3 regions of the Streptomyces sp. NPDC060064 genome follow, and region 3 is predicted to be linked to each of the others. Evidence: riboswitches for the same ligand, from Rfam matches in the RefSeq annotation. Region 3 holds a riboswitch; each other region holds the start of a gene.
What was found. Region 3 has a riboswitch for cyclic di-AMP ahead of ACFWDI_RS02015 (transglycosylase family protein). Riboswitches for the same ligand answer to the same signal wherever they lie in the genome.
Positions count from the first base shown of each region.

Region 1: it holds a riboswitch for cyclic di-AMP, as region 3 does, so the genes downstream of both, ACFWDI_RS35630 (M23 family metallopeptidase) here and ACFWDI_RS02015 (transglycosylase family protein) in region 3, are expected to answer to the same signal.
Region 2: it holds a riboswitch for cyclic di-AMP, as region 3 does, so the genes downstream of both, ACFWDI_RS17710 (C40 family peptidase) here and ACFWDI_RS02015 (transglycosylase family protein) in region 3, are expected to answer to the same signal.

Region 1 is NZ_JBHWWF010000046.1:19,344-21,596, reverse strand. It holds gene ACFWDI_RS35635 (PP2C family protein-serine/threonine phosphatase) at 1-737, shown strand, start outside; cyclic di-AMP (ydaO/yuaA leader) riboswitch at 952-1,107, shown strand; gene ACFWDI_RS35630 (M23 family metallopeptidase) at 1,119-2,186, shown strand.
Region 2 is NZ_JBHWWF010000013.1:142,708-144,960, reverse strand. It holds gene ACFWDI_RS17715 (LysE family translocator) at 1-459, shown strand, start outside; gene ACFWDI_RS17710 (C40 family peptidase) at 579-1,061, opposite strand; cyclic di-AMP (ydaO/yuaA leader) riboswitch at 1,065-1,249, opposite strand; gene ACFWDI_RS17705 (hypothetical protein) at 1,566-1,874, opposite strand; gene ACFWDI_RS17700 (ATP-dependent Clp protease proteolytic subunit) at 1,882-2,253, opposite strand, start outside.
Region 3 is NZ_JBHWWF010000001.1:419,461-421,713, forward strand. It holds gene ACFWDI_RS02010 (transglycosylase family protein) at 1-368, shown strand, start outside; cyclic di-AMP (ydaO/yuaA leader) riboswitch at 635-816, shown strand; gene ACFWDI_RS02015 (transglycosylase family protein) at 820-1,494, shown strand; gene eno (phosphopyruvate hydratase) at 1,813-2,253, shown strand, end outside.

The DNA.
Region 1 (2,253 bases), on a different contig from region 3:
GGTACGAGGCGGCGCAGGCGGACGCGTTCATCGGCGGCGACCTCTTCGCCGTGCAGGACACCCCGCACGGTGTGCGGCTGGTCGTGGGCGACGTCCGGGGCAAAGGTATGGGGGCGGTCGAGGCCGTGGCCGTGGTCATTGGGGCGTTCCGGGAGGCCGCCGAGCAGGAGAGATCGATCGAGGGCGTCGCCGGGCGCCTGGAGCGGGCGCTCACGCGCGAGGGGACGAGGCGGGGCACCCTGGACGTGTTCGAGGGGTTCACCACCGCCGTACTCGCCGAGATTCCGCGCGGCGAGGGCGTGGTGCGGGTGGTGAACCGTGGCCATCCGGAGCCGCTGGTGCTGCACGCCGACGGCGATCTGGACAGGCTGGAGCCGACCGAGCACGCGCTGCCGCTGGGCATGGGTGATCTGGGGGTCTTGCCGGACCTGGCGGACGAGTATCCGCTCCCGGCCGGGGCCACGCTGCTCCTCTACACCGACGGGGTGACCGAGGCGCGCGACGCGGACGGTACCTTCTACAACCCCGTCGAGCGGCTCGGCGGCCGGCTCTTCGCCGGCCCCGAGGAGCTGCTGGACGCGATCGTCGACGATGTACGCCTGCATACGGGCGGCGGTCCCAACGACGACATGGCGCTGCTGGCGGTCAGCCGCCCGCTCGACGGGCAGCCGGAGCGCCGCAGGACCGTAGACGTGATCGAAGGGGAGCAGGAAGACACGGGCCAGTACCGTGTGTAGTCGTAGGACACCCCTCCGCATAACACTTGACGCACCGTCAGAAGTGCGGTGCGGTCCGGGCACCGATCAAGTCGCCCGACTCCGGCCGCTTGTGTCCCGGTAAGTCCAGGCCAATGTCTTCAATGAATAGTCGGAACAGCTTGGATCCGGCCCTGGCGTCTATTAACGTTCGATAACGCAGCGCGGTTGTCCCAGCCGTCGCAAGAGACGGCACCGTGCGCACGCGCCGAATCCCGCAAGGGAACCGGGGAACCACCAATTGGGGTGAATCGGGCACCTTTTGCCGCATTGTTCGCGGTCGAAGCGCTCGTAGGAGACCTTCCTGCTCCGAACCCGTCAGCTAACCCGGTAGGCGAGAAGGAAGGAAAGGAGTACGCCTCCGTGGCGTCCAACAGCCCTGCCCCCGCACCCGAAACCCCCTTTCAATCCGACTTCTTCGGCGACGACGTAGCGGAGCGGGCATGGGAGGAATGGAACCCCACAGAGGACTCCGTTCGTCCGGTGCGCGGCCGGCACCGTGTCATGAAGCAGCGCGGCGGACTCGCCCGCAGCTCCACGGTGCTCGGCGTCGGTGTGATCGCAGCGGTCGGCGCGGGCGGCATGGCCAGCGCGCAGGACAAGCCGCCGGTCTCCATATCGCTGCCGGACCTTCCGGACTCGATCAAGGACAAGCTGCCCGACGCCGCGTCACTGCCGGGTGTGGGCGCCTTCATGTCCGACGGCGCCGACGCGCAGTCGGGGAACGCGAACGCCTCGCCGCTCACGGCGATGACTCTCGCCGCTGACGACGGCACCGAGGACGCGGAGACGGGTGCGGCCGGCGCCGGTGAGGCCCTGCGCGCCCGCATCCTTCAGCAGGCCGATCAGCAGCGGGCCGAGGCGGACGCCGGGGCCAAGTCGGCCGCGGAGAAGCTCGCCGCCGAGAAGGCAGCTGCGGAGGCGAAGCAGCAGCAGACGGCGGCGGAGGCGAAGGCCGAGGCCGCGAAGCAGAAGGCCGAGGCGGCCGCGGAGGCCAAGGCGGAGGCGGAGCGGCTCGCCAAGCTGGCCGCGAACTTCGCGCTGCCCACCTCCGCGTACACGATCACCTCCACCTTCGGCGAGGCCGGCTCCATGTGGTCCTCGGGCTACCACACCGGCCTGGACTTCGCCGCCCCGACGGGCACGCCGGTCAAGGCCGTGCACGGCGGCACCGTCAAGTCGGCGGGCTGGTCGGGCTCGTACGGCTACCGCACGGTCCTGGAGCTCGAGGACGGTACGGAGGTCTGGTACTGCCACCAGTCGTCGATGTCGGTCAGCGTGGGCCAGAAGGTGACGACGGGCGAGACGATCGGCCGCGTGGGCGCGACCGGCAATGTCACAGGCCCGCATCTGCACCTTGAGGTGCACACCCCGGGCGGTTCGGGCATCGACCCGATGGCCTGGCTCCAGGGCAAGGGCCTCACTGTCTGATCGAGCGCCGCAGTGCCCGGCAGTCCTGGCGTGAGCACCTCACGGCAGTCCTGGCGTAAACGGAATA
Region 2 (2,253 bases), on a different contig from region 3:
GGACTCGCGGCTGTGCTGGTCGCCGTGCCGGTGCTGTACCGGACGCTGCAGATCGCGGGCGGGGCCTATGTGCTCTACCTGGGTGTACGGGCGGTGCGCGGCGCACTGCGTCCGCAGCTCGCCGTGCAGGACCCGGAGGCCCGGCCGGCCGGCGGCACGGGGCGCAGTCTGCGGCAGGGCTTCCTCACCAACGTCCTCAATCCAAAGGCGCCGGTGCTCTTTCTCAGCCTGCTCCCGCAGTTCGTGCCGGACGGCGTTCCGGTGCTGACACGCACTTTCCTGCTCGCCGCCGTCGTCGTCGTACTGGCTCTGCTCTGGTTCCCGCTGGTGGCACTGCTGGTGGACCGCCTCGGTCAATGGCTGCGCCGCCCGCGCACGACCCAGGCCGTGGAAGGCGTCACCGGTGGGGCCCTCACTGCGCTGGGCGTGACGCTGCTGGCCGAGCCGCTGGCGCACTGAGCCTTTGGCCGGCCCGGTACGCCGGTCGCCGACAACCGTCGACGACCGGCGGACCGTGAGCGATCAGCCGAGAGCGGCGGGACGTGAGCGGTGAGACGTGAGCGGTGAGCCGCCGGTCGTCAGCGCACCCGGCCGTACCAGACGCGCTTCGTCCAGATCTTCTCCAGCCGCACCACGCTGCCGGTCTTGGGCGAGTGCCAGATCTTGCCGCCGCCGGCGTAGATCCCCACGTGGTAGACGGAGCTTCCGGAGTGGAAGAAGACCAGGTCCCCGCGCTGCCGGGAGGCGGCCGAGACATGCTTGGTCCTGTTGTACTGCTGCTGGGCGGTGCGTGGCAGCTTCTTGCCGACGTTCTTGTACGAGTAGAACGTCAGGCCCGAGCAGTCGAACCGGTGCGGGCCCGAGGCGCCGTACCTGTACGGCGATCCCCTCTTCGATGCGGCCACTTTGAGTGCCTTGCTCGCATAGGCCGTGGCCGCGTTGGCTTCGGTAGTGGCGCCCGGCGCCACCAGTGTGCCGCCGACGGCGGCAAGAGTCAGGGCCGATACGGCACCCGCCCGGGACATCATGGTCAGAGACGGGACATGAATCTGCGCAGTCATGCGCAACCCTTCGTCAACCGCCTGTGAAGGATGACCTGTCGGGTTCGGACGGACGAAGATGCCCGGCCGCTGATGCGGCTTCACCCCTAGGGACGACCGGACTGCCCGGCCACCCCGTCCTGCTTGGGTCCTCCACTCCTGCCGATGCACTCCTGTCGACCAGACATCCGGAGCGGCGGCAGGACTCAGCGTCCGCCCGGACCGCCCCGCCGAGGTGGCGGGGGCTTGTCGTCCCAGGGATCTTGACTCATGCCATGCCGGATTTCCGTGCGAAACGACGGTATGTGAGTCTCGTCACCCCTGACCTGTTCGGGTGGACAGGGCCGTTTCGGTGATCGGTCCGCGACGCCTGACGAACGCCTTACCAGCAGCGGAACGGCTTATTCCGCTAGATCGGTAGTCGGGTTGCGCAAGTTGTGCGGTACCGCCGTTTGGATCGCGACTACACCGAATGAGGGAGGCCGCGCGGTACCCCGATGGCGGTAGACGGGAGTGGAGGATCCGTCAACTCATGGAAGCGGGCGGCATCGTCACCCGGCCCGCCCTGCGCTCGCCGTCGAGCACTCTGAGCGCTTCGGCGAGCGTCGCCGCATGCACTTCGCTCTCGCCGCGCATATGCATCAGCGTCAGCGCGTCCTTGAGCGCGGCGGCCCGGCCGAGCAGGGCCTGCGCCGCGCGCAGTGCGCCGTAGGTGTGCGTCGCGCGGGCCGGGTTGATCCGCCCCAGCAGATCGACGACCTCGAGATAGCTGTCGATGAAGTCGGCCTCGGCGCGGGTCAGTGCGGGCAGCGGCGGCAGTTCGGGTGGCAGCATCGGGGGCTCACCGCGCACCGGGGTTGATGAGCGAGGTCTTGCGGTTCTTGATGACGTGGTCCACCAGTCCGTACGCCTTGGCGTCCTCGGCGTCGAAGATCTTGTCGCGCTCCAGATCGGCGGCGATCCGCTCCGGGGTCTGGCCGGTGTGGCGTACGAGCATCTCCGCGAGTTGGGCACGCAGCCGCAGCAACTCCTGTGCCTGGATCTCCAGATCGGACGGCCGGCCCCACAACTGCTCCTCGGTGGCGGGCTGCTGGACGACGATCCGGGCGCCGGGCAGCGCCATCCGCTTGCCCGGGGCGCCGGCGGCGAGCAGCAGTGCGGCGGTTGAGGCGGCCTGGCCCAGGCAGGTCGTCTCCACGTCACAGGTGACCAC
Region 3 (2,253 bases):
GGCCGTCCGAGTCGACGAACCCGGGTGCCGGGCAGGACGCCGGCGCCGACAGCGGCACCGGCAAGCACCGTGGCGCCCCGGAGGAGACCGAGCCGGGCAATACGGACAATCCGCGCGAAGATGCCCGCCATGCCTCGCGAGGTGACGGTGCGACACGTGACGAGGTCGACAAGACCGGCAACACCGACAAAGCGGACGCCCTGCCCGGCGAGTACACCGTCCGTCCCGGCGACAGTCTGTGGGCCATCGCCGACGAGCAGAAGCTGCCCGGTGGCTGGTCCGCGATCTACGACGCGAACCGCGAGACGGTCGGCGCCGATCCGGATCTCATCCTCCCTGGCCAGAGCCTCGATCTGGACGTGAAGTAGCGGCAGTTCGCTGGCGTATGTCCGAGTTTGTTCAACTGAGACATGGGTCTCTTTGTCCCAACTGGCATATCTCGCCCCTCGGGTCCGGTTGTTCCGCTTCTCACCTGCGGAAACGAGAGTTCCCTGAGTAGTGAAATGGGCGATTCCTCCCCGATGTTCGTCTTTGGACATCGGGGAGAGCTGTGTCTACGGTCTGAACCGCTCGCCACCGCGGGCACCACTGACCGTCACGCCGAATCCTGCCGCCGGTCGGGGGGAGTAGTCGTTCGCACAGAGCGCCGAAGGCAGGAGCGGGGGACCCAAGGTAAGCGCCGGGCCCGGCCGTTGAGAGCAGTACGCAACGGCCGACGGGCCGGCTTGGGGTGAAGCCGCGCGCAGCATGCGCGGCCGGGCAACTCACTTGGCCCGAACCCGACAGCTCACCTCGTAGGCGTCGGTGAGGAGACGTTCCATGCTGTTTTCCAGCAAGAACAAGCACCGCCGCCCGTCCAAGGCCACCCGCATCGCCGCGCTCGCCGGTGTCACCGGTGCCGTCGTCGCCGCCCCGCTGATGGGCGCCACCTCCGCCTCCGCCGCGACCGCCTCCGAGTGGGACAAGGTCGCCCAGTGCGAGGCCGGTGGCAACTGGTCCATCAACACCGGCAACGGCTTCTACGGCGGCCTGCAGTTCTCGGCCTCCACCTGGGCCGCGTACGGCGGCACGGCGTACGCCTCCTCCGCCGACCAGGCCTCCAAGTCCCAGCAGATAGCCATCGCCGAGAAGGTCCTGGCCGGCCAGGGCAAGGGTGCCTGGCCGAACTGCGGCGTCGGCCTCTCCAACGCCGCCTACAACGGTGGCTCCGGCACCACGCAGCAGGCGCAGCCCGCCCCGAAGCCCGCCCCGAAGCGCGCCGATGCCCCCACGACGCGCTCCGAGCGCCCCGCCGCCCCGGCGAAGTCCGCGCCCGCAGCCAAGGGCTTCAAGAAGGGCGACGGCGAGTACAAGGTCAAGGCCGGCGACACTCTCGGCACGATCGCCGAGGCCAAGAAGGTCAAGGGCGGCTGGCAGAAGCTGTTCGACCTCAACAAGGACATCGTCAAGGACTCCGATGTGATCTTCCCGGGCCAGCAGCTCCACCTGAGCTGACCTCCCGGGTCCCAGACCCCCGGTGCGGCTCCACCTGAGCTGACCCCGGGTCCCAGACCCCCCGGTCCGGCGCGTCTCCCCCCCGTACGCGCTGGGCCGGGGCTCTGTCTGTTCCGGTCGGTACCCGTCCCGGTCCTTGCCGGGCCCTCGTGGCGTTACCCGCAGGTAGTTCACGTGCTGTTTGTCCTGCGCCGCGAGTCTTCGGGGCGTTTTTCGTCCCAGCGGGCGGGCAACGGCTGGCCGATGCCGTGGAGCCGGTTAGGCTCATGTCGCAAGGCCAAGAGACCCTGCACTTCTCGCGTCACATCCCAGAAGGAGATGCTCGTGCCGTCCATCGACGTCGTCGTAGCCCGGGAAATCCTGGACTCCCGAGGCAACCCCACGGTCGAGGTCGAGGTTGGCCTCGACGACGGCAGCACGGGCCGTGCTGCTGTTCCGTCCGGCGCCTCCACCGGTGCGTTCGAGGCTCTTGAGCTCCGCGACGGTGACCAGAACCGCTACCAGGGCAAGGGCGTCGAGAAGGCCGTCCTCGCCGTCATCGAGCAGATCGGCCCGGAGCTCGTCGGCTACGACGCCACCGAGCAGCGCCTGATCGACCAGGCGATGTTCGACCTGGACGCCACTCCGGACAAGTCCTCCCTCGGCGCCAACGCCATCCTCGGCGTCTCCCTCGCCGTCGCGCACGCCGCCTCCGAGGCCTCCGACCTGCCGCTCTTCCGCTACCTCGGCGGCCCGAACGCGCACCTGCTGCCCGTTCCG